4 regions of the Brevibacillus borstelensis genome follow, and region 2 is predicted to be linked to each of the others. Evidence: predicted binding sites of a transcription regulator. Region 2 holds the regulator's gene; each other region holds the start of a gene.
The links. Region 2 encodes Rex, which represses fermentation and respiration genes when NADH is low (regulators of the CRP and FNR family bind a similar motif). Its sites were predicted from a motif close to TTGTGAAATATTTCACAA; they were not measured.

Region 1: V5G20_RS25710 (hemerythrin domain-containing protein) is a predicted target of Rex. The motif match lies at 3,429-3,446, and genes of this name have one in related genera.
Region 3: V5G20_RS25745 (nitrate/nitrite transporter) is a predicted target of Rex. The motif match lies at 3,285-3,302, and genes of this name have one in related genera.
Region 4: V5G20_RS25190 (cytochrome ubiquinol oxidase subunit I) is a predicted target of Rex. The motif match lies at 2,539-2,556, and genes of this name have one in related genera.

Annotation. Positions count from the first base shown of each region.
Region 1 covers NZ_CP144922.1:5,356,692-5,361,712, reverse strand. The annotation lists gene V5G20_RS25735 (molybdopterin oxidoreductase family protein) at 1-1,041, shown strand, start outside; gene V5G20_RS25730 (4Fe-4S dicluster domain-containing protein) at 1,034-1,603, shown strand; gene V5G20_RS25725 (Rieske 2Fe-2S domain-containing protein) at 1,721-2,248, shown strand; gene V5G20_RS25720 (hypothetical protein) at 2,238-2,426, shown strand; gene V5G20_RS25715 (Crp/Fnr family transcriptional regulator) at 2,593-3,297, opposite strand; gene V5G20_RS25710 (hemerythrin domain-containing protein) at 3,471-3,965, shown strand; gene V5G20_RS25705 (MFS transporter) at 4,295-5,021, shown strand, end outside.
Region 2 covers NZ_CP144922.1:3,292,442-3,297,462, reverse strand. The annotation lists gene dinG (ATP-dependent DNA helicase DinG) at 1-496, shown strand, start outside; gene V5G20_RS15590 (ComEC/Rec2 family competence protein) at 538-1,437, shown strand; gene V5G20_RS15585 (redox-sensing transcriptional repressor Rex) at 1,454-2,077, shown strand; gene V5G20_RS15580 (amidohydrolase) at 2,093-3,391, shown strand; gene V5G20_RS15575 (hypothetical protein) at 3,767-4,459, shown strand; gene V5G20_RS15570 (DUF5590 domain-containing protein) at 4,486-4,974, shown strand.
Region 3 covers NZ_CP144922.1:5,362,502-5,367,522, forward strand. The annotation lists gene V5G20_RS25735 (molybdopterin oxidoreductase family protein) at 1-345, opposite strand, end outside; gene V5G20_RS25740 (hypothetical protein) at 332-1,372, opposite strand; gene V5G20_RS25745 (nitrate/nitrite transporter) at 1,713-3,224, opposite strand; gene V5G20_RS25750 (hypothetical protein) at 3,420-3,596, opposite strand; gene V5G20_RS25755 (sensor histidine kinase) at 3,985-5,021, opposite strand, start outside.
Region 4 covers NZ_CP144922.1:5,247,611-5,252,631, reverse strand. The annotation lists gene V5G20_RS25210 (sigma factor-like helix-turn-helix DNA-binding protein) at 61-396, shown strand; gene V5G20_RS25205 (hypothetical protein) at 409-594, shown strand; gene V5G20_RS25200 (hypothetical protein) at 617-805, shown strand; gene V5G20_RS25195 (class I SAM-dependent methyltransferase) at 1,469-2,224, opposite strand; gene V5G20_RS25190 (cytochrome ubiquinol oxidase subunit I) at 2,600-3,913, shown strand; gene V5G20_RS25185 (cytochrome d ubiquinol oxidase subunit II) at 3,935-4,960, shown strand.

The DNA of each region.
Region 1 (5,021 bases), 2.1 Mb from region 2:
GACAACCCGGAGCACGTAAAAGAAGTGGCTTGCGCCTGGGGGATCCCCGTGGAGGAGATGCCGCAAAAAGGAGTTTCCGCCTACGAAATGTTCGGGCTGATGCTGGACAAAACGATTCGCGGGCTGTACCTGCTCTGCTCCAATCCGGCCGTAAGCGCGCCCAACCAGAACCACGTCCGGGCCGCACTGCAAAGCCTCGACTTCATGGTCTGCTGCGACTTCTATCTGTCCGAGTCGGCTGAATACGCCGATGTGGTGCTGCCTGTGACGACGTGGGCCGAAGACGACGGCACGACGACCAATCTCGAGGGACGCATCATCCGCCACGTAAAGGCCCAGGAGTGGTACGCCGAGTCAAAGCCGGACTGGTGGATCCAGATCGAGATCGCCAAACGAATGGGGCGGGGGCAGTATTTTGAACATCTGAAGGACCCGCGGGATATTTTCGACGAGCTGCGTCGCGTCTCCAAGGGTGGGGTGGCCGACTACTCCGGCGTCACCTACGAAAAAATCGAGAAAAACAACGGGGTCTTTTGGCCGTGTGTCTCCGAGGAAGACCAAGGGATGCCCCATCTGTTTTTGGACAAAAAGTTCTACCATCCGGACGGAAAGGCGAAGATATGCGCCCTGCCGTACCGTCCCCCCGCCGAGGAGCCGGATGAGGACTATCCGCTTCGCCTGACGACTGGCCGTGTCGTGTACCATTACTTGTCGGGAAACCAGACGCGTCGCATTCCGTTTTTGCATGCCATGTACCCGGACCCGCTGCTGGAAATTCACCCCGAGACCGCTGAACGCTACGGCCTCCAAAACGGAGAGACGGTTTTGCTGAAAACCCGGCGGGGAGAAGCTCCCTACAAAGTGAAAGTCATCGCGGCAATCCGACCGGATACGGTCTTTGTCCCTTATCACTGGGGCAAGCATGAATCGATCAACCTATTGACCAATCCAGCGCTTGATCCGTACAGCAAGATGCCAGAGTTCAAGGCATGCGCCGCACAACTCATCAAGCTGGGGAGGGAGGAGCGCCGCCATGGGTAAGCAAGTGCTCTACATTGAAATGGACAACTGCATTGGCTGTCGAAGCTGTCTGGCTGCCTGCACGCAGTGCGGAGGTCATGACAATCGCAACCGCAACTACGTAATGGACGTCGATCCTTTTCACACGCGGCAAACGATCCCGCTGATGTGCCTGCATTGCGTCAATCCGGCTTGTGCCCGCAGCTGTCCGGCGCAGGCAATCCAGATCGCCGACAACGGCGCTGTCCTCTCGGCGCTGGTCGAAAAGTGCATCGGCTGCCAGAATTGTACGATCGCCTGCCCCTACGGTATCCCGAAATTTGATCAGGAGCAAAACCTGATGTACAAATGCGATCTTTGCTACGACCGTACAAAGGACGGCATTCCGCCCATGTGCGCATCTGTCTGCCCGACCAACACCCTGCAGTGGATCGACGAAGCGGAGCTCGCACGGAAACAGGAGCAGCACCTCCTGTCCAACGGCAAATGGGTTGCAAGCCAGCCGTTCAATCCGCTTGAGGGCGAAACAAACGTGAGGATCAGCTTGCCAGGCATTCTGCAGGGAAGGGAGAAGCTCTTTTAGCCGAATCTGCGTCATTCGAGGTAAAGGCGACAAGCGTTACGGATACATCTTGAATGCGGCGGCTGCCAAGCAACAGAGCCGAACGGAGCGATTGCTTTGAAAAGGGGGAAGGACAGGATGAGTGACGACAAAAGAAGGAACGTGCCGGAGCGGGACGACAATTATACGCACAATATCCATCGGTCGAATGAACGTTCGCTGGACCGCAGGGCTTTTATGAAAACGGTGCTGGGCGGTGTCGGATTGTTCGCAGTCTCCACATTGCCTTGGGGGACGCTGGCTGCCAAACAATTGCTGGCGCCGGGAAGCGGGAAATACCCCCGGAAAAAGATCGTCGAAGCGGAAGCTGTGAAAACAGGGGAGGCAGTGGAATTCTTCTATCCAAGCGACCACGAAGGGGCATTGCTTGTACGGGTAGGAGAGGACGAGTGGAGGGCCTATCAAAATGCCTGCACTCATTTAAAATGTCCGGTTTTCTGGAGTACAGAAAAAAACGAGCTGCTTTGCCCGTGCCACCACGGCAAATTTGACGTCATGACCGGCGAGCCGTTAGCCGGGCCGCCGAGAAGGGCGCTGCCCGAAATAGAGCTGGAGATCGAAGGGGGAAGTATTTACGCAATCGGGGTGAAACCGTATGAAACATAATGTCAGAGGCATCATCCTGCTGGCTTTGGTGCTTTTGGGTAGCATCATTTGTACACAGTATACGGTGAATATGTACTTCGCCGAGCGATATGAAGTGAGCGTTATGCTTTCAGTTGTCAATCTTCTGCTGTTTCCGCTTGCATATATGATTTATCGGCGAGAGCGGGGGCGGGAGTAGGAAAAAGAGTCAGAAGTGAGTCAGTTTAGTGAGTCAGAACTGAGTTAGAATAGGTCAGAACTGAGCCGAAAAGTGCGTCAGTAGAGAGTCGCAAGAGACAGACAGCGGCTTGCCAGGCAATCGAACACCCTGCCAATGGAGACGGCAGGGTGCTTTTTGCTTGCAGCTATATTTGGCAAATTTCCGGCGGGCAATCGTCACAGCAAATCGTTTCCTTCAGATAGGTCAGATCCTTGATCAGGATATGTCCATGCGGCAGCAAATCAATCACTTGCTGCTTCTTCAGGTCTGACAGCATCCGGTTTACGCTTTCTCTGGTCAAGCCGATAAAATGAGCAAGGTCACGGTTGGTCAAAGAAAGATTGATATAAATGCCCTCGGACCGCTCTTCTCCGTAAGTATTGCACATGCGAATCAACGTGGAATACAAGGCGCCGACTTTTCCGTTCAACAACAGGTCGCGGAATTTTGATTGCATGCGCCGGTTCATGATTCCCATCCAACGCATGAAGTCTACGCAATACTCCCCGTTTTTTATCAGAATCTGTTCCAGGCCAGCGCGCGGGATCACTCGGACCGCTCCGTCTTCCAGTATGGCCGCGCTGGCAGTGTGGACCAGCTCTGCTTCAAACAAGCCGGCCAACCCGACGAGCTCGCCTGAACCGAATACTTGCAGGGTAAGCTCTTTTCCATCAACCGTGGTCTTCGTCAGCTTTACTTGCCCGGACGAGATGAGATAAAGGTATTCAGCAGGGTCGCCATCCATGTAGAGAACGGCTCCGGCCGGGAAATTTCTCTCCGTGGCGAGAGTATACAGCCTCGCCAGGAAGTCAGGCGAGATCTGCTGGACAAAGGTAAGGCTTTTAGCCAATCGCGCTCCCCCATTTCATACGAGCAGACGTCGATACTTGTTGAGTAGTCCAAACCATTCTATCGGATGGAGCTGTGGAAATGCAGTGACTACAGTCACATTTCAAGAAAAATCATGTATTTTTGAGCAGATTGTGACGATCCTCACTATGGAGGCGAGGAACGGGGTCTATCATGAATGTTGTGGAAAGGGGGGAATGTGCGACATTGCTGCGATATTTTCGCGGGGAACACGACCATTTGTTGCAGCAGCTAGAAACACTGAAAAAACTCCTATACTCCGGTTCCAATTGGGATGCGGAGAAGGAAGAGCAGATTGTGGCCCTTACAGCCGACCTGGTGCAAAATATGCTCCACCACTTTACGGAAGAGGAAGAGATTTTGTTTCCTCTGATCACACAAGCGAACCTTACCCTTGTTCACCCGGTCTCTGCAATGAAAAAGGAGCACGAACGGATTCGCGCCACCCTTCTGCAGCTTCAATCTGAAACGGAATGCTGTCAAAAGACCAAACAGAGCAGCCACCGGCTGATTGCCTTGATGCGTGAGGCGTGGCAGCTCGTTTTGGACCACCTGAGCAAAGAAAATCTGATGTTAATTCCGATGGCCAATCAATTGCTGCATGAAAACGAAAGGGAAGCCGTGTTGAAAAAGGTAGGCAGAAAATAACGTGAGATGATACAGGTTGAATCAGCCCGTACCGGTTATGCAAGGGACGGGCTTTTTGCCGTTATTCATAAGAGTCGCAAGCAGGGTACAGGAGATTGTCGGAGCTGTTCGAAGAAAATAATGTTGCAGACTCGGAAAGATACTGGCGGAACCGAGGAGTAAATGGTATGGCATTATAAACGAAAAGTGCAGACAAAGGCCTTCATAACAAAATGAATCATCCAACATTTTGTGATAATGAAAGCGCAAGATCTTGAAACGTAAGTTCCCCTATACTAAAAATGCAAATTTGAATGGCAATGAGTTGTGACGAAAATGGGGGAACGAGCATGAGTAACAAGGCAGAAGGATTGTTAACGAACACAGATTTTCGCAGGCTCTGGATTGGGCAAACTGCATCACAGTTTGGGACTCAGGTAGCATTATTAGGAATGCCATTAGTGGCAGCTCTCTATTTAGGGGCCAGTCCCATGCAAATGGGGTTGCTTGGTTTTGCCGAGTATGCGCCATTTATCATTTTCGGTTTGCTCGCTGGTGTATGGATAGACAGATTTCCCCGGCGACCCATTCTTGTCGCCGCTAACTTTTTCAGGGGTGCATTACTGCTCATTGTGCCGCTGACAGCCTTGATTGGATTCCTGAATATGACAGTTCTATATTTGGTAGCCTTCATAGTGGGTATCTGTACTGTCTTTTTTGATGTTGCCTATACATCCTTTTTGCCTTCCGTCGTGAGCAAGGAGCAGCTTGTTGATGGAAATAGCAAACTAGAGACAAGTAAATCTGCCGCACAAATTGCTGGGCCGGGTTTATCAGGTGGATTGGAACAGGTAATCACCGCTCCTTTTGCAATATTGTTCACGTCGGTATCCTTTTTTGTATCCGCTGTGTACATAGCCCGGATTCGCAAGTTGGAGAAAGTCGTGACAGATGCGAAAAAACCAAAAAACATGTGGCTGGAAATGAAAGAAGGGCTGCATACGGTTTACACAAAACCGTTGCTGTGGGGAGTGGTGCGCTGCTCAACAGTCTTTAACCTTTCCTGGAATGTTATTT
Region 2 (5,021 bases):
GGAACAACTGGACAACGAGCCTTATACACTGCTCGGACACGGAATCGACAGCAACAACCGGACAAAGCTGGTGCGCATGTTCCAGAGAGAAACAAACAGCGTTCTCCTGGGGACGAGCAGCTTCTGGGAAGGGGTAGATATCCAGGGCGAGGCATTGAGCTGTCTGGTGATTGTACGCCTTCCGTTTACTCCGCCGAACCACCCGATTTATCAGGCGAGGGCAGAGCAGGTAAAAGAGCAGGGCAAAAACGCGTTTATGTCGATCGCTTTGCCTCAGGCTGTCATCCAATTCAAACAAGGGGTCGGAAGACTGATCCGCCACCAGGACGATCGCGGTGTAGTTGTCGTGCTTGATACACGCATCGTGGAATCCCGCTACGGACGCTCGTTTCTCAAATCGCTCCCACCTTTCGATACGAGAACAGGCCCCTGGACAACCCTGCGCGAAGACATCGCTCCGTTTCTTCGGGGCATGCAATCCCTGTCTGATTCATAAAATGAATCAATAGTCTCACAGGGATATAGGTGATAAAATAAATGCTGTGGAAAGCGGGAAGAGCTTGGCTGTTGGTGTTGGCTGTCACAATGCTTTTGATACCCGGCTGCTCGATCGACAACCACTTGCAAAAGGCGGTAAAAGTAGAAGATCCGTTCGCAAGTGAAGACGAGAGTGAATTCATCGGGCTTGTCATCCACTATCTGGAGCTGCCGCACGGGGAAGCAACCTTGATTCGATTGCCGAATGGAAAAAACATGCTCGTTGATACCGGAAGCGCTGAGGATTGGCCCCGCTTGTTTGCGGCGCTGACCGAACGGAAAATTACCCGGTTGGATTACGTGGTCTTGACAAATGATTTGCCGGGGCACGCAGGGGGCTTCGCTTTTCTTGTGGAGCGGGTGCTTGTAGAGAACGTCATTTTGCCCCGTCCGATTGAGTCTTCGATTCGCAACGCGGCCCCGCTCAAAGCAGCAAAAAAGGCAGTGACTGTTACTGACGGAGAAGCAATCAGACTGGACGAAGACGTGATGCTCCAGGTCCTGCACCCGAGTGAACCGCTGTTCCTGTCTCCGCAAGACAACTCCCTTGTCTTTCAATTGCGGCATGACAAGTTGTCTTTTCTCTTCGCCAGTGCGATGAATGAAAAGGCCGAGGAGAGGCTGCTTGAGAAACACGCAGATCAATTGAAAGCAGCGGTTTTGAAGGTTGCTGCTCAAGGCAGCAATCAGGCTTCCTCGCAGCCATTTTTGAGCAAGGTGGATCCGCAAGTGGCGGTCATTTTAACCGGAAAGCCGAGAGAAAAGCTAAAGGATGGCCAGGAAGAAGTGCTGGAGCGGCTCGGCGAATCCTGGGCTGAGACCTACATTACCAGTCAGAACGGAACCATCACGATCCTCTCCAATGGAAAGGATTATCGCGTTTTGAAAAGAAAAAAGTAAGGAGGATCGACCGTACGTGGCCAAAAGTGAAAAGATTTCGGAAGCGGTTGTGCGCCGGTTGCCGATTTATCTGCGCTACCTAAGCTATCTGCAGCAAGTGGGCGTGACGACGGTGTCCTCCCAGCAGATGGGCAAAAATCTCGACGTCAACCCTGCCCAAATCAGAAAAGATCTCTCTTCCTTTGGGGATTTCGGCAAAAAGGGCATCGGCTATGACGTGAACTATTTGGTAGAAAAAATCCGTCAGATCTTAAAATTGAGCGAGGAAATTCGCGTGGCGCTGATCGGGGCCGGGCATCTGGGACACGCCATTAGCAATTACAATGCGCAGGTAGAGGATTACATGCGGATTGCGGCTATCTTTGACAATGACCCGGCCAAATGCGGAAAAGTGCTCGCGGGAATCACCATTCAGCCACTGGAAGAGCTGATTCAGACCGTGAAAGAGCAGAAAATTCGTCTTGCCATCCTAACAGTGCCAGCAGCGGCGGCCCAGTCGGTCGCCAACCTGCTGTTTGAGGCCGGGATTGAAGGGATTTTGAATTTTGCTCCCACCACGATTCGCACCGAACGCGATGTCAGGATCCACTATGCCGATGTGACATCCAGTTTGCAGAGCCTTGCTTATTACTTGACGTAAGAATGGAGTGTAACGATGAAAAAGACCATATTGACCCATGCAACGGTAATTACCGCAAATGACCAAAATGAAGTGATTCAGGACGGAGCTGTCGGATTTGAAGGAGCGGGTATTACGTACGTCGGTCCGACCCCCGATGATCTCTCCGGCTATGACGAAGTGATTGATCTGAAAGGGGATTATGTGCTGCCAGGCTTCATCAATACACACGGGCACGCAGGAATGTCGCTGCTCCGCGGTTATGCGGATGACTTGCCGCTCCAGCAGTGGCTCGAAGACAAAATGTGGCCGCTGGAGGCACAATTCACGTCCGAGCATGTGAAATGGGGCACATACATATCCCTTATCGAAATGATTCGGACCGGTACGACGACATTCGTCGATATGTATGATCATATGGATGAAGTGGCAAAAGCCGTGCAAGCGTCCGGGATGAGAGCGCGTCTCTGCCGCGGAATGATCGGCCTTTGCTCCGAGGAAGAGCGTCAGGCAAAGCTGCGGGATGCCGTTTCTTTCGCCCGTGAATGGCATAACCAGGCGGATGGACGCGTGACCGTCATGATGGCTCCACATGCTCCGTACACTTGCCCGCCGGAATTTATCACACAAATTGTGGAAAAAGCGGAGGAGCTGTCTCTGCCGATCCATATCCACATGTCGGAGACGGAGTGGGAAGTTGGTCAGAATGTAAAGGATTATGGGGTTCGCCCGGTTGCTCACCTGGAAAAGCTGGGTGTCTTCAATCGTCCAACTTTGCTCGCCCACGCCGTTCACCTCACGGATGAAGAGATCGACGTCTTGGCAAACTATCACGTGAAGGTATCGCATAATATCGTCAGCAACCTGAAGCTGGCAAGTGGAGTGGCGCCAGTACCGAAAATGCTGGCAAAAGGGATTCACGTTTCCCTCGGAACAGACAGCAGCGCGAGCAACAACAACCTCAACCTGTTTGAGGAGCTGAAGCTGGCTGCCATTTTGCACAAGGGCGTAAACAACGACCCCGTCGCAGTTCCAGCCGAGGAAGCGCTGCGCATGGCAACCCGTTATGGCGCAGAGGGCGTATTCCAGCCGGATACACTCGGAACGATCGAGACTGGGAAACAAGCGGATTTGATTGTGCTTGACAGTCATCAGGCGCATTTCCATCCGGCTCATGATCCCGTGTCCCATGTCGTGTACGCAGCAAATGGCCGCGATGTTAAGGATACGATTGTGGCCGGTTCTTTCCTGATGCGCAACAGAGAGCTTCTCACCGTCGACGAGGAGCGCGTTATTTTTGAAGCCAACCGGATGTTTCAGCAATTGAAGCGATAAGGGAAAAGGCTCCTGTCATGGGGGACAGGAGAAAGGTTGTAGGTGTAGGTAGAGGGATTTTGATTGGTCACCATGCCGACTTATTTTCGCCATACTTCCGCAAGCGAGGTATGGCGAAATTCCAGTGGGGATGAGTGAGACGATGCTCTTAGAGGTGAAGACAATGCTGCCCAGGAGACGCGATAATCCTGCAGCATAGACCCTAAGAGGTCAGGAGATGTCGTTTGGTTTGACAGCTTCACGCGCTCACCTCCTCGGGGTGTATCTGTAGTATGGCCCAGGTGCCGGGTCGTATGTTTAGCAAGTTTTCCGTCCTGTTCTAAAACCTTCCCAGAATTCATACGCATAAGGAAAAAGGGACAGGGGTGAACGGACTTGTATATTAAGCCCAAACAGCTCTGGTGGCTTCCGTCATTATTTCTCGTCCTGTTTGCCTTGGGCACCTTGCTTGGAGAACTTCACAATCGTCTGGATATAAAAGAAGCGCATGTAATCTCGACGACACAGCGAGAAGAGGCAGACCGGGCGATCGTTGCCAGTTTGCTGGATCAGGTAACCAAAGATACGGAGCGGCCATTCTCCGTTTTCGTAAAGGATTACGTTCTGAGCGGAAAGTACAAGGGTGAAAATTTTCAGCTGGCCGGGGAAATAGCCGGACATCGCTTTGAACTGCAAAAAGAAGCGGAACAGGTCAATGTCACGATTGACGGAGAAATTCAAGACCACCAGGCTTTGCCATACTCGCTATATACGCCCCAGCAGCATGCGGCTATCTTGAAAAGCAAGCTGGGGCGGGTTGCGCCGCTTCCGGTCGCAGATGGTTCCGGTCAGGGCTGGCAAGGCTATCGTCTCAGCGTGCCTTCTACAGAGGTGACCGATCTGTTGTCCATGTGGCTCGGACCATCTTTTCCGATCAAGGATATGACTCAGCGTCTGGCCAATCAGATTGCAGTCGAGTACCAATTATGGTACGATGGACCGACGCGTGAATTGCGGCAATTGGAGATCTATTTGCAAATGGAGACAGCTGCGGGACTCAAGCAGGATCAGCTTCGCTTTCGGTTGTAATGTAAGGGGATAAAGGAGTTTTACCGGTGTATGTAAAAATCGTTACAGGAGTAATCGCCGTTATTCTTGTGCTCGTTCTGGGCTCGGCCTATCATCTGGGCGCAACCGTTGTGGGGAAGCAGGATGATTTTGAGGCCCAGGTACGGCAATGGGTCCAGGAGCGGACAACAGTCGCGCAGATCGATTCCATAGACGAGTATCGCGGGAATCAATCCTATGCGGTAGTGCTGGGAAAAAACCAGGCGGGCACCCCTGTGGTGGTCTGGTTGACGGCCGAAACAGTCGCATTTGATTCTTTGGAAAAAGCCGTTACCCGTGAAAGCGTGGAAGCGGCCGTTAAAAAAGGATTTCCAGATGGAGCGATTCGCCATATCGTTCCGGGTATTGACGAAAAGAATCGCTTTTGGGAAGTAACGTTGCAGGACCAACAGGGCCGTTTTCATTATTTGCACTACGATCTGTTTACAGGTGCCCTGCTTACCTCTTACGTCGTTTCTCCCAAAATAGTCAGATAGCCCTTCCATTTTCGGAAGGGCTTTTTTCATTTCCATCCAACAACTGT
Region 3 (5,021 bases), 2.1 Mb from region 2:
CATGTCCCGGAACCGGTCTGTGATCAGGCTGAGCGCTTCTTCCCACGAGACCTCCTCGAAGCCATCCGGCGTTCCTTTTAAAGCCGGATTCTTCCGCACAAGCGGACGTTTGATCCGATCCGGATGGTTTACCTGCTGGTAAGCCGTCACGCCTTTGGGGCACATTTTGCCGAGGTTGACCGGAAAGTCGTAGCGCGGCTCCACTCCGACGATCGTATTTGTATTCGTATCCACCCTCAGCTTCATCCCGCACTGCATTCCGCAGTAGCAGCAATGCGTGGACACCAGCTTTTCATGAGGATGCACGACATTTTGTATCTCTTTGAAAAATTTATCCGTTTGCATGCTGGTTCGCCTCCTTGGCGTCTATCTGGTGTGTCGGAATACCGGTAAACCGGAACATGCGGTACTTGCGTCGGCAGGGGAGGCACAGTTCGGCCAGATGGTACCCGTGCTCGGTCCGAAATGAAAGGTCGTTTTTCGCAAGCACCTCAACCACATCGGCAGACTGCTCGGCCGAAACGAAGCCTGTGCCGCATGCCTTGCACGCCTTCTGCTCCAGCGCACCGTAATGCTCCCGGTAGTTTCGGGCAAGGACGCTCATCGGACGGAACGGGATGTGCGCCAGTTTGCCAAACGGCAGGTAGATCAGCGTCACGATCACGGCAAACTGGTGAATGATCGTGAGCACCGGATGGCCAAACCCTCCGGCAAACATATTGACGCCGGTCAACGCAAGTCCGGTCACACTGACGAACAGCAGCATGTAAAGCGGCAGGAAGTCGTAAAAGAAGGTTTGCTCCGCCCGAGCCTGCATGTTCTTGAGGCGACGGTACAGAGCCATGCATACGCCGGCAATGACCATGAAGGCGGAAATATTCAGCGCATTGTAAAACAGGTAGGCGAGCAGACCGTCTGCTTTGATTTTCATTACGTCGATGCCCATCGCGACGACGTGGTAATAGCCGTTGTCTTCCATCGTGAAGTACATCCAGCCAAACACCAGCGGGAACGTGACAAGCGCTGAGAGGATGCAGCCCCACCCCACCAGGAAGTGCTGTGTCCAGCGAAACCAGCCGCGATTCCAGATGAAGCGGTACGTGAGCAGATGCTCCGCCGACGTTTTGCTCGTACCGCGGCGAAACAGCAGCTTGAGGCCCTTTTTCAAAATCAGCTTGGTGGGCGGCCGCTCCGCCCAGGCGGAGAAACGGTACAGAAACCCGCCGATAAACACCAGCGTCCCGACGATGTAGCCGTACAGGGCCAGGTCGATATGCGTAAAGAATCGAGATCCCAAATAGCTCAACACAAACAGGATACAGACGATGACAAATGCCCTTTGAGCCAATGTGGAAGCAAACGCGTGATTCACGGGAAACCCTCCTTCTCTTTCGGGAAAGCGTTCGTTCTCTTGACGGCTTCATTCTATCAACCCGGCCTTTTGCCGGTTGTGATGTTTGTCACTTGCGTCGGCCCGGGACGGCCTCTTTTGTCGAATCCTGCTCGTTTTGTCATCACTTCTTCACAAACCGGTCGGCTCGTACTTACAAGTCCGTACATGAAAAAAGACAGGCACATACGACCGCCTGTATGCGTCTGCCTGTATTTGTTTGTCTGTCACCCCTTTATCTTTCTTCCATGGAAGCTGTATCGTTCTTTCGCCCAGCTTTACACACCTCTACCCTCAACTTCTGCCTCACCCGCCGCCCTTTTCACCCGGAAGCCTTTTCTGCTCTTTGCTGGGTCACATCGCTAAACATCCCGGCATAGTACTTCACCTCACCGACGTCATTGCGGATCGCGCTGATCGTGAGCCACTCCAAAAACAGGCCATTGTCTTTTCGCTTGTTCCATATCTCCCCGGCCCAATACCCCTGCTCCTCAATCGCTTTCCACATCCTGTCGTAAAACGCCCGATCTTGTTTGCCGGACTTGAGTATGCTGGGGTTCTTGCCGATGACCTCCTCTTTTTTGTAACCGGTCACTTGTTCAAATGCAGGATTCACAAACGTAATCGTCCCTTTTTTATCCGTAACGACGATCGCCTCGACCGTGTTTTCCACGATGCTGAGGGCGAGCGTAAGCCGATCCTGGTAGTACATCCACATCACCATGATGAAGCAGCAGAGCGCCACCTGGGAAAGCGCCATGAAGCCGATCGCGTAATGTCCGGTCAGATTGAACAACAGGGTCAGCATCAGCGGCGGGAAAAAACCGCCCAAACCGCCCATGGCGGAGACAATTCCGTTTACAATTCCCGCTTGCTTGGAAAAATACATCGGCACCAGTTTAAAGACGGCTCCGTTTCCGATACCCGCGCAGGCCGCAATCACCAGACAGCCTACTGTATACAAATGGATCGACAGCGAGAAGGACAGCAGGATGCCCGCAGCGGTCATTCCGGCAAAGACGACCAGCAGCACCTTGAACGAATCCCAGCGGTCACCGAGCCACCCGCCTATCGGGCGGGCCAGCGTAGCGAGGACGATAAATCCTGCCGTGCGCAGCCCCGCATCCACTTTGTCCAGTTCAAAATGGGCGACCAAAAAGTTAGGCAAATAGACGGTAAAGGCCACAAACGAGCCGAACGTAACGAAGTAGAAGAGACTTAAAAACCAGAGTCTTTCGTTTTTGTAGACGCTTTTGATCTGCTCCTTCAAGGAAACGGTTACCCGCGGTTCCGCTTTATCGCCGAGCAAGAGATTCAGCGCCGCAAATCCGGCTAGCAGCACCATGTACAGTTGAACCGTTGCCGACCATCCCCAATAGCTTGCGATGACAGGCGCCCCGAAAGAGCTGATCGCTGTCCCGATATTGCCCATTCCGTATATCCCGTTGACGGAGCCCAGCTTTTCCTTTGGATAATACTTGGGAAGCGACGTCACCCCGACTGAAAAGACCGCTCCCGAGATGCCCAGAAACAGTCCTCCGATCATCAGGTCGGCTGCACTCGTAGCCTCGCTGATGTAATACACGGGGACCAACAGGATCAAAAAACTGATGGCAAACAGCAGCCTCGCCCCGTAACGGTTCGCCAGATAGCCGACCGGTATCCGCAAAAGGGAACCGAGCAAAACCGGAATGGCCGTAATCCAGGCGATTTGCCCCTGTTCGAGCGACAAGCTTTCTTTCATAAATGGCATCAATGATGATAGGATCACCCAGACCATAAACCCGACGACCAGACTGGCGGTCTGCAGCGGCAATTGTATTTTCTTTACCATGAGCACTCATCCTCCTTGAGGAAGTTACACCCTCATGGTAATTGAATTTGGAGCAGGAGATTGTGATAAATCTCACAGGTGCCCTCTCTTCGTTTATGAAGACAACAAAAAGGGGTGGCATAGGCCACCCCGTATATCAATGTGGGAGGGAAGTAGTTTGAAAGCACTCAGACGCGACTTGAACGTTATGTCGTACTAGATGTACAGCTTAGTTGCCGGAACCCGTTGAAGCAGCTGGGTCGGTTGTACCACCTTCAGTTTTGCTTGCATCAGCATCTCCGGACTGAGAATCAGCCGAACCTGTCGATGCATCGGAAGAACCTTTCGACGCATCCGTTGAATCGGTTGTGGAATCCGATCCAGTCGACGCATCAGAAGACCCCGGTGTGGAATCCGAAGCTCCCGTCGACGCGTCAGGAGTCGATTGATCTTGGGAAACAGAACTATCTGTAGACTGATCAGTTTCGGTTGTGGAGGAAGAGCCAGGGGTCGTTGCGCTTCCGTCTTGTTGTGTCGCTGGTTCCGGGTTGCTGGTCGGGCTGGAGCAAGCCACCAAGCTGCCGGACAGAAGAAGTGCGACTGCCGCTAAGGATATCCATCGTTTGTTCATGATTGAACTCCCCTTTCCTGTCTTTACTTTGTGACTTCTTTCGGCCACATGTATATCGTAGCTGGGAAAGATGATCATCCTGTGAGGAGAGTGGGAAAAAACCATGAACAAAATATGAAAAAACGATGACCTTCTCAAACTGTCAGACTGTCAGGAAACCGACCGTTCGCAGTTCAGTGCCGGCAGCCGGACGATAAACACGCTTCCCTTCCCCGGCTCGCTCTCCAGTGTTACCTGTCCGTCGTGCAGCTCAACCAATTCTTTGACGATCGCAAGTCCAAGCCCTGTCCCCTTGTTCTTTTTGGAACGGCCGCGGTCAACCTTGAAAAAGCGCTCCCAGATCCGCTCCTGATCGTCCGGCGAGATGCCGATCCCCGTATCGCTGACGGAGATTTCCACCCACTGTCCATCGCTTCGGGCCGAGAGGCGAATCGTCCCCTCATCGGTGAACTTGATCGCATTTTTCACGAGGTTTTTCAAAATTTGTGCGACCCTGTCTTTATCGGCGTACACCTTGGGAAGGCCCTTCGGCTGCTCTACGATGATCTCAATGCCCTTTTCCTCGGCTTCCGGGCTGAAGGAAAACGCCACCTTGTTCATCAGCGTTTCCACATCAACAGGGAATTTCGCCAGCGTTACTTCATTGTTCTCCAGTTTCATCAAGTCCATCAGATCATCGACCAGCCGACTGATGTGCAAGGTCTCCGAATACATGACCGCGTAGTATTTCTGACGGGATTCCTCTTCCTCGACCAGCCCGTCCTGCAGCGCCTCCAAAAAGCCTTGCATCGCCGTCAGCGGCGTCCGCAATTCATGCGAGACATTCGCAAGAAAATCGTTCCGAACTTGCTCCAGGTGCTGCCGCTCCTGTTCTACACGCTCCAATTTGCCGGCGAGCGTATTGATCGTCTGGGCCAGGTCGCCAATCTCGTCGGCAGTGTCTACCTGTACACGTTCGGAGTAGTTCCCCCGTCCGATCTCCGCTGTCGTCCGTTCGATATTTCTGAGCGGCCTGGAAATGGACCAGGACAAATACGAAACCATCGCCGTAGACAAGAGCACGCCAAACAAGGTCGCCCAGAGAATCGTTTCCCTCATCTGGGCAAAGGTCCGCTCCACTCCCTCAATCGGCGCATGCAGAATGATCCCCCCGTACACCTTTTCCCCTTTGCCCCAAGGGATAGATA
Region 4 (5,021 bases), 2.0 Mb from region 2:
TTTATAGAGAGAAGGTGAGCAAAAACCCCCCTTTTTGTACCTAGTAGGTGGGGGGATTCTATGCCAAAACAGACATGGACAAAAGTTCAATTTCTTCAGCAGATCAAACGGACGGCTTGGAAGTTACAATACCAAGCCAAAAAGCAGTATCGGCGGGAAATGTTCCTTGACGATCACAAGGAAGTTCCGTACCACGACTCGATTGATTCCCAGTTATTTGTCGAAGAACTGCTCAACAGCTTACCTGAACGTGAGAGGTTCATCATTCAACGAGTGGTGATTGAAGGGAGAACGGAACGTGAAGTAGCGCAAGAACTCCGTATCTCCCGTTCTCGACTCCACGCCTGCAAAGTACAAGGATTACAAAGACTTCATAAAAAAATTGTCTTTGCCTAAAGGAGGAACGTAATGCTGGAAGATGATGTTTTTTGCAAATTGGTGCATGATGCGCAACGAGGAAATCGGGAAGCGCAGGAAGCCTTACTAAAATACTTACAACCCGAACTAGAAAAAATGACGTGGTTTATACGTATGCCACTCGAAGATAGTCTGCAAAGTTTACATTTAGCAGTTTTGGAACTGATCTCATCATGATCAGAGAAAAGGAGGAGGAAGGATGAATGAAACAACGATCACCATAATTGCTGGACTTGTTGCAGTTTTAGCCATCTGCATTATTTACCGACATGTAAGTTTAACCATTCAAATACGGGACATAGTAAACGTGTCCTTACAAGCTAACAAAGAGCAAGAAAGTCAAAAAAAAGAAGAATCCGAAGTATCCGATCCTTCCCTGGAAAAATAAATAGCAGAAAGAAAATGGCGATTTCTTTCTGCTCACAATTATATCAAATGATAAGGAGGAAATGAACATGGCCACAATCATAACAGTTTTACTTCTTCTGTCAGGAGCTACACTGTTTGGAGTATTGATGAGTCAGCAGCGTTTGTGTAAAGAACTGAAAACCATGAAGAAATGACTAATCCCCCCTTTTTGAACTGTGACCCGCAAGAGGGTCACTTTTTTAAAGTGTCCATCTTACGGGTCACAGTTCAATCTCTATTGACAAAGGGGTTTTTTCAAAAGCTTCGCTATGCTGGATCTTCTTACATAAATTTGTGTCAGTTACGCTAGGGTGCTGAATAAATATCGGTATTATGTCACCTTGTGTTCGAATCTCCATTTTCGGCCGTTTTTTGCCGTTTTCGGCAATTAACGCCCTGGCGATCGATAAGAATTGTCCGCCAGGCGTGAACAAAATGGGTTTTTTGGTCAAAAAAGTGCGATCTCGCTCTAGCTCCGTTTTTCTTCGTTTTTTGTGGCGTAGAAATTGCCAAGCGCTTGGCAATTTGGGCGCTTTTTTTGGAACCGATCGCCACGCTAAACATCGTCATCTGGGACAAGTTGCCTGAGAAAAAAGAGGAGAGCTAGAGGCTTTCCCTTTGTCTGTTACAAACAGCGATCATCTCAGTCGATTGAATCGCTCTTTTGCATCACGTAAAACACGTAGCCGTAATAGCTGGAATACTTTCGGTACAGCTCAACTTCCCGGCTGGCTTCTTTCAGCGTCGCGAGCGCGTCCCGGTCGTTCTTGTACCGATCCTGCAGATGACTGATCCGCTCACGCATCGGTTCATAGTAGTCATCCCACCAGGCCGAATCCGGCAGAACAAAATGCTCCTGCAAGGTGTAGCCTGCCTCAGCGATTATCCGCAGGTTTTGTTCAACCGTTTTCATGCTCGGGTAAGCCTCAGCCCAAAACCGCTCCACTTCGTCAGGACGTTCATCCCGAAGCCAGCAAAGCTCTGTTGCAGCCAGGTATCCTCCTGATTTCAGCAGAGGACGCCATGCCCGCAGCCCTTCGCCAAAGCCCATGATGTAGATCGCTCCCTCCGACCAGATCACGTCAAAGGAAAGAGGCTCAAAGGGCAACGCAAACATCGAGGCATTTACAGGCGTTATCCGATGGGAAACCCCTGCTTCCGCAGCTCGCCGGGCCAGTTCGTCCAGAAACGGCTGATGCGTATCGACTGCCGTTATCGGGCCGTCCGAAAGCTTTGCCAGCTCCATGGTCTGCATGCCCGGACCGCAGCCAACATCGAGAATGCGAGCATCGCCCGGAATGTTTTTGACATACGAAAAAGCTTTTCGGGTCGAATCATTGTTTCCGGGGCCTTCCCGGGGCAGATTGCTGTGAATGTCAAAGAAAATCTCCATGCTCATGATCAAATTCCCCCTGTTTGTCCTGCTTTCTGTTCATTCAGATGAAGAGGGGACAGGGAAACAATTTTCTGAATGAAGACAAGAAGTTATGATCCCCATCCCTCTTGAATACGAGTAAAAGAGCACGTGCAAAATGCGGACATCCCAACCACTCCTTTTCCGTTTCGTTGCTTCAAATCATACCACAGCAGAGGCGCTTTGGCCGATGACCGAGCATCGCCTTATTTTCGTAACCAATTCGCCGTTTTTCCGTAACCAATTCGTCCTTCGTTGTTCACAGCATAATGCATGCACAAGCCATATGATAAAGAGGATTGTGATCACATTCACATATAACCACTGTGAAAATGTTGTTTTCGGGAGGGGAGACAACGTATGGAACTGGACAACACGATGCTGGCTCGTATCTTGACCTCGTTGACGCTTGGGTTTCACATCATTTTTGCCGCTATGGGCGTAGGCATTCCCGTAATCATTTCGATTGCCGAATGGCTGGGCATCCGGCGCAAAGATCCAATGTACACGCTGATGGCCCGCCGCTGGGTAAAGGGCTTTACCGTGACCGTTGCGGTCGGTGTCGTGACAGGCACCTGTATCGGGCTTCAGCTCAGCCTGCTTTGGCCAAGCTTCATGAAGGTGGCCGGCGAGGCGATTGCGCTGCCGCTGTTTTTGGAGACGTTTGCCTTTTTCTTTGAAGCGATTTTCCTGGGGATCTATTTGTATACCTGGGACCGCTTTAAAAATCCGTATATCCACTGGTTGTTCTCCATCCCGGTCGTGATTGGCTCGACGGCCTCTGCCTTCTTCATCATGACGGTGAACGCGTTTATGAATGCGCCGCAGGGCTTTACGCTCGCAAATGGCGCTATCGTCGACGTGCAGCCGCTCACGGCCATGTTCAACCCGGCTACGCCGACAAAGGCGGGGCACATGATTCTGTCCTCGTATGCAACTTCTGCTTTTATCCTTGCCGCCATCGCTGCATGGAAGCTGCTCAAAGGCAACCGTCACGAGTACTACCGCAAAGCGCTTCACTTCACGGTGGCCCTGGCGCTGCTTTTTTCCTTCGGGACGGCCCTGTACGGCGATTTTGCCGGAAAGTACCTGGCCAAATACCAGCCGGCCAAGCTGGCGGCAGCAGAATGGCACTTTGAGACGAAGCCGCAGGCCGAGCTGATCTTTGGCGGCGTTCTGGACCGGGAGACGCTTGAAGTGAAGGGAGCCGTGAAGCTGCCCTATGCGCTCAGCATTCTCGCGACCGGTTCGCCAAACGGCGAAGTGATGGGGCTGGATCAAATTCCTCGCGAGCTTTGGCCGCCTCTGGTTATCCACTACTTCTTTGACGGCATGGTGGCGATCGGGATGTACATGCTGGTTGTGCCGCTTCTCTATTTTGCTGTTCGCCGCTGGAAAAAGGGGAACGTCCCGAGGCCGCTGTTGCATGCGATTTTCTGGGGAGCGCCGCTTTCAATTCTCGCCATCGAGCTGGGCTGGATTTTTTCGGAGATCGGGCGGCAGCCGTGGATTCTCGTCGGCTACATGAAAACGCAGCACGCGGCTACGACGGCGGACAACGTCGGTGAGATGCTGGTGATGTTCAGTCTTCTGTACGCATTTTTGGCCATCGTTTGCTCGCTTGTGTTGAAGCGGATGTTCAAGAACAAGCCGATTGAAGCCGAGTTGAAGTAGCGGGAAGGGAGGGTATGCGACATGGCTCTGGAAACATTGGCCATTACGGTGCTGTGGATCTTTTTGTACGGCTATATCATTATTGCGTCGATTGACTTCGGAGCGGGGTTCTTCTCGTTTTTCTGCAAAGTCACGCGGCGGGATCATATCGTCAACGCGATCATTGAACGGTATTTGTCGCCTGTGTGGGAAGTCACGAACGTCTTTTTGATTTTCTTCATGGTCGGGCTCATCGGGTTTTTCCCGGATACGGCGTATTACTACGGAACAGCCTTGCTTGTACCGGGCAGCATCTTTCTCGTCCTGCAGTCGCTCCGGGGGTCGTTCTACGCCTTTGCCCATTACGGAGCGCGCAACAGCACGGCCTACTTGTTCGTCTACGGCGTGACCGGGCTGTTTATCCCGGCTTCCCTGTCCACGGTCCTGACAATTTCCGAAGGGGGCTATATCGAGCAGATGGCTGGCGGAGAAATCGTCCTGAATATGGGCAAGCTTTTGACCAGCTCGTATTCGTGGTCGGTCGTAGCCCTTGCGCTGGTGAGCGTGCTGTACATCAGCGCGAGCTTCCTGACCTTTTATGCGGACCGGGCAAAAGACACAGCCGCGGTCAAGCTGCTTCGTTCCTTTGCGATTGCCTGGAGCCTGCCGACGATCTTCGCCAGCTTCCTGGTGTTCCTTTCCATTCACCGGCACAACCCGGAGCATTTTGACAAGATGATGGACATCAGCTGGCTGTTCCTTTTGTCCTTTGCCTGCTTTTGCGGTGCGCTTGCCCTGCAGTTGCAAAAGCGCAGCTACGGCTGGGCGTTCATTCTCGTGATGCTGCAGTTTGCCTTCGCGTTCTTTGGCTATGGAATGGCCCATTTGCCGTACCTGCTCTACCCGTACATTACGATCACGGACAGCATCAACAGCCCCGCGATGGGCAAGGCTCTGGTGATCGGACTGATCGCCGGTCTTTTCCTGCTGATTCCGTCGCTTTTGCTGCTGCTCAAGCTGTTCCTTTTTGACGCCAAGTACGTGCAGGGTCGTCCGATTCAAAAATAGCGTCCGCATATGGTATGATGGGAGACAGTGAAAGCAAGGTGAAAACCTGAGCATACAGGAG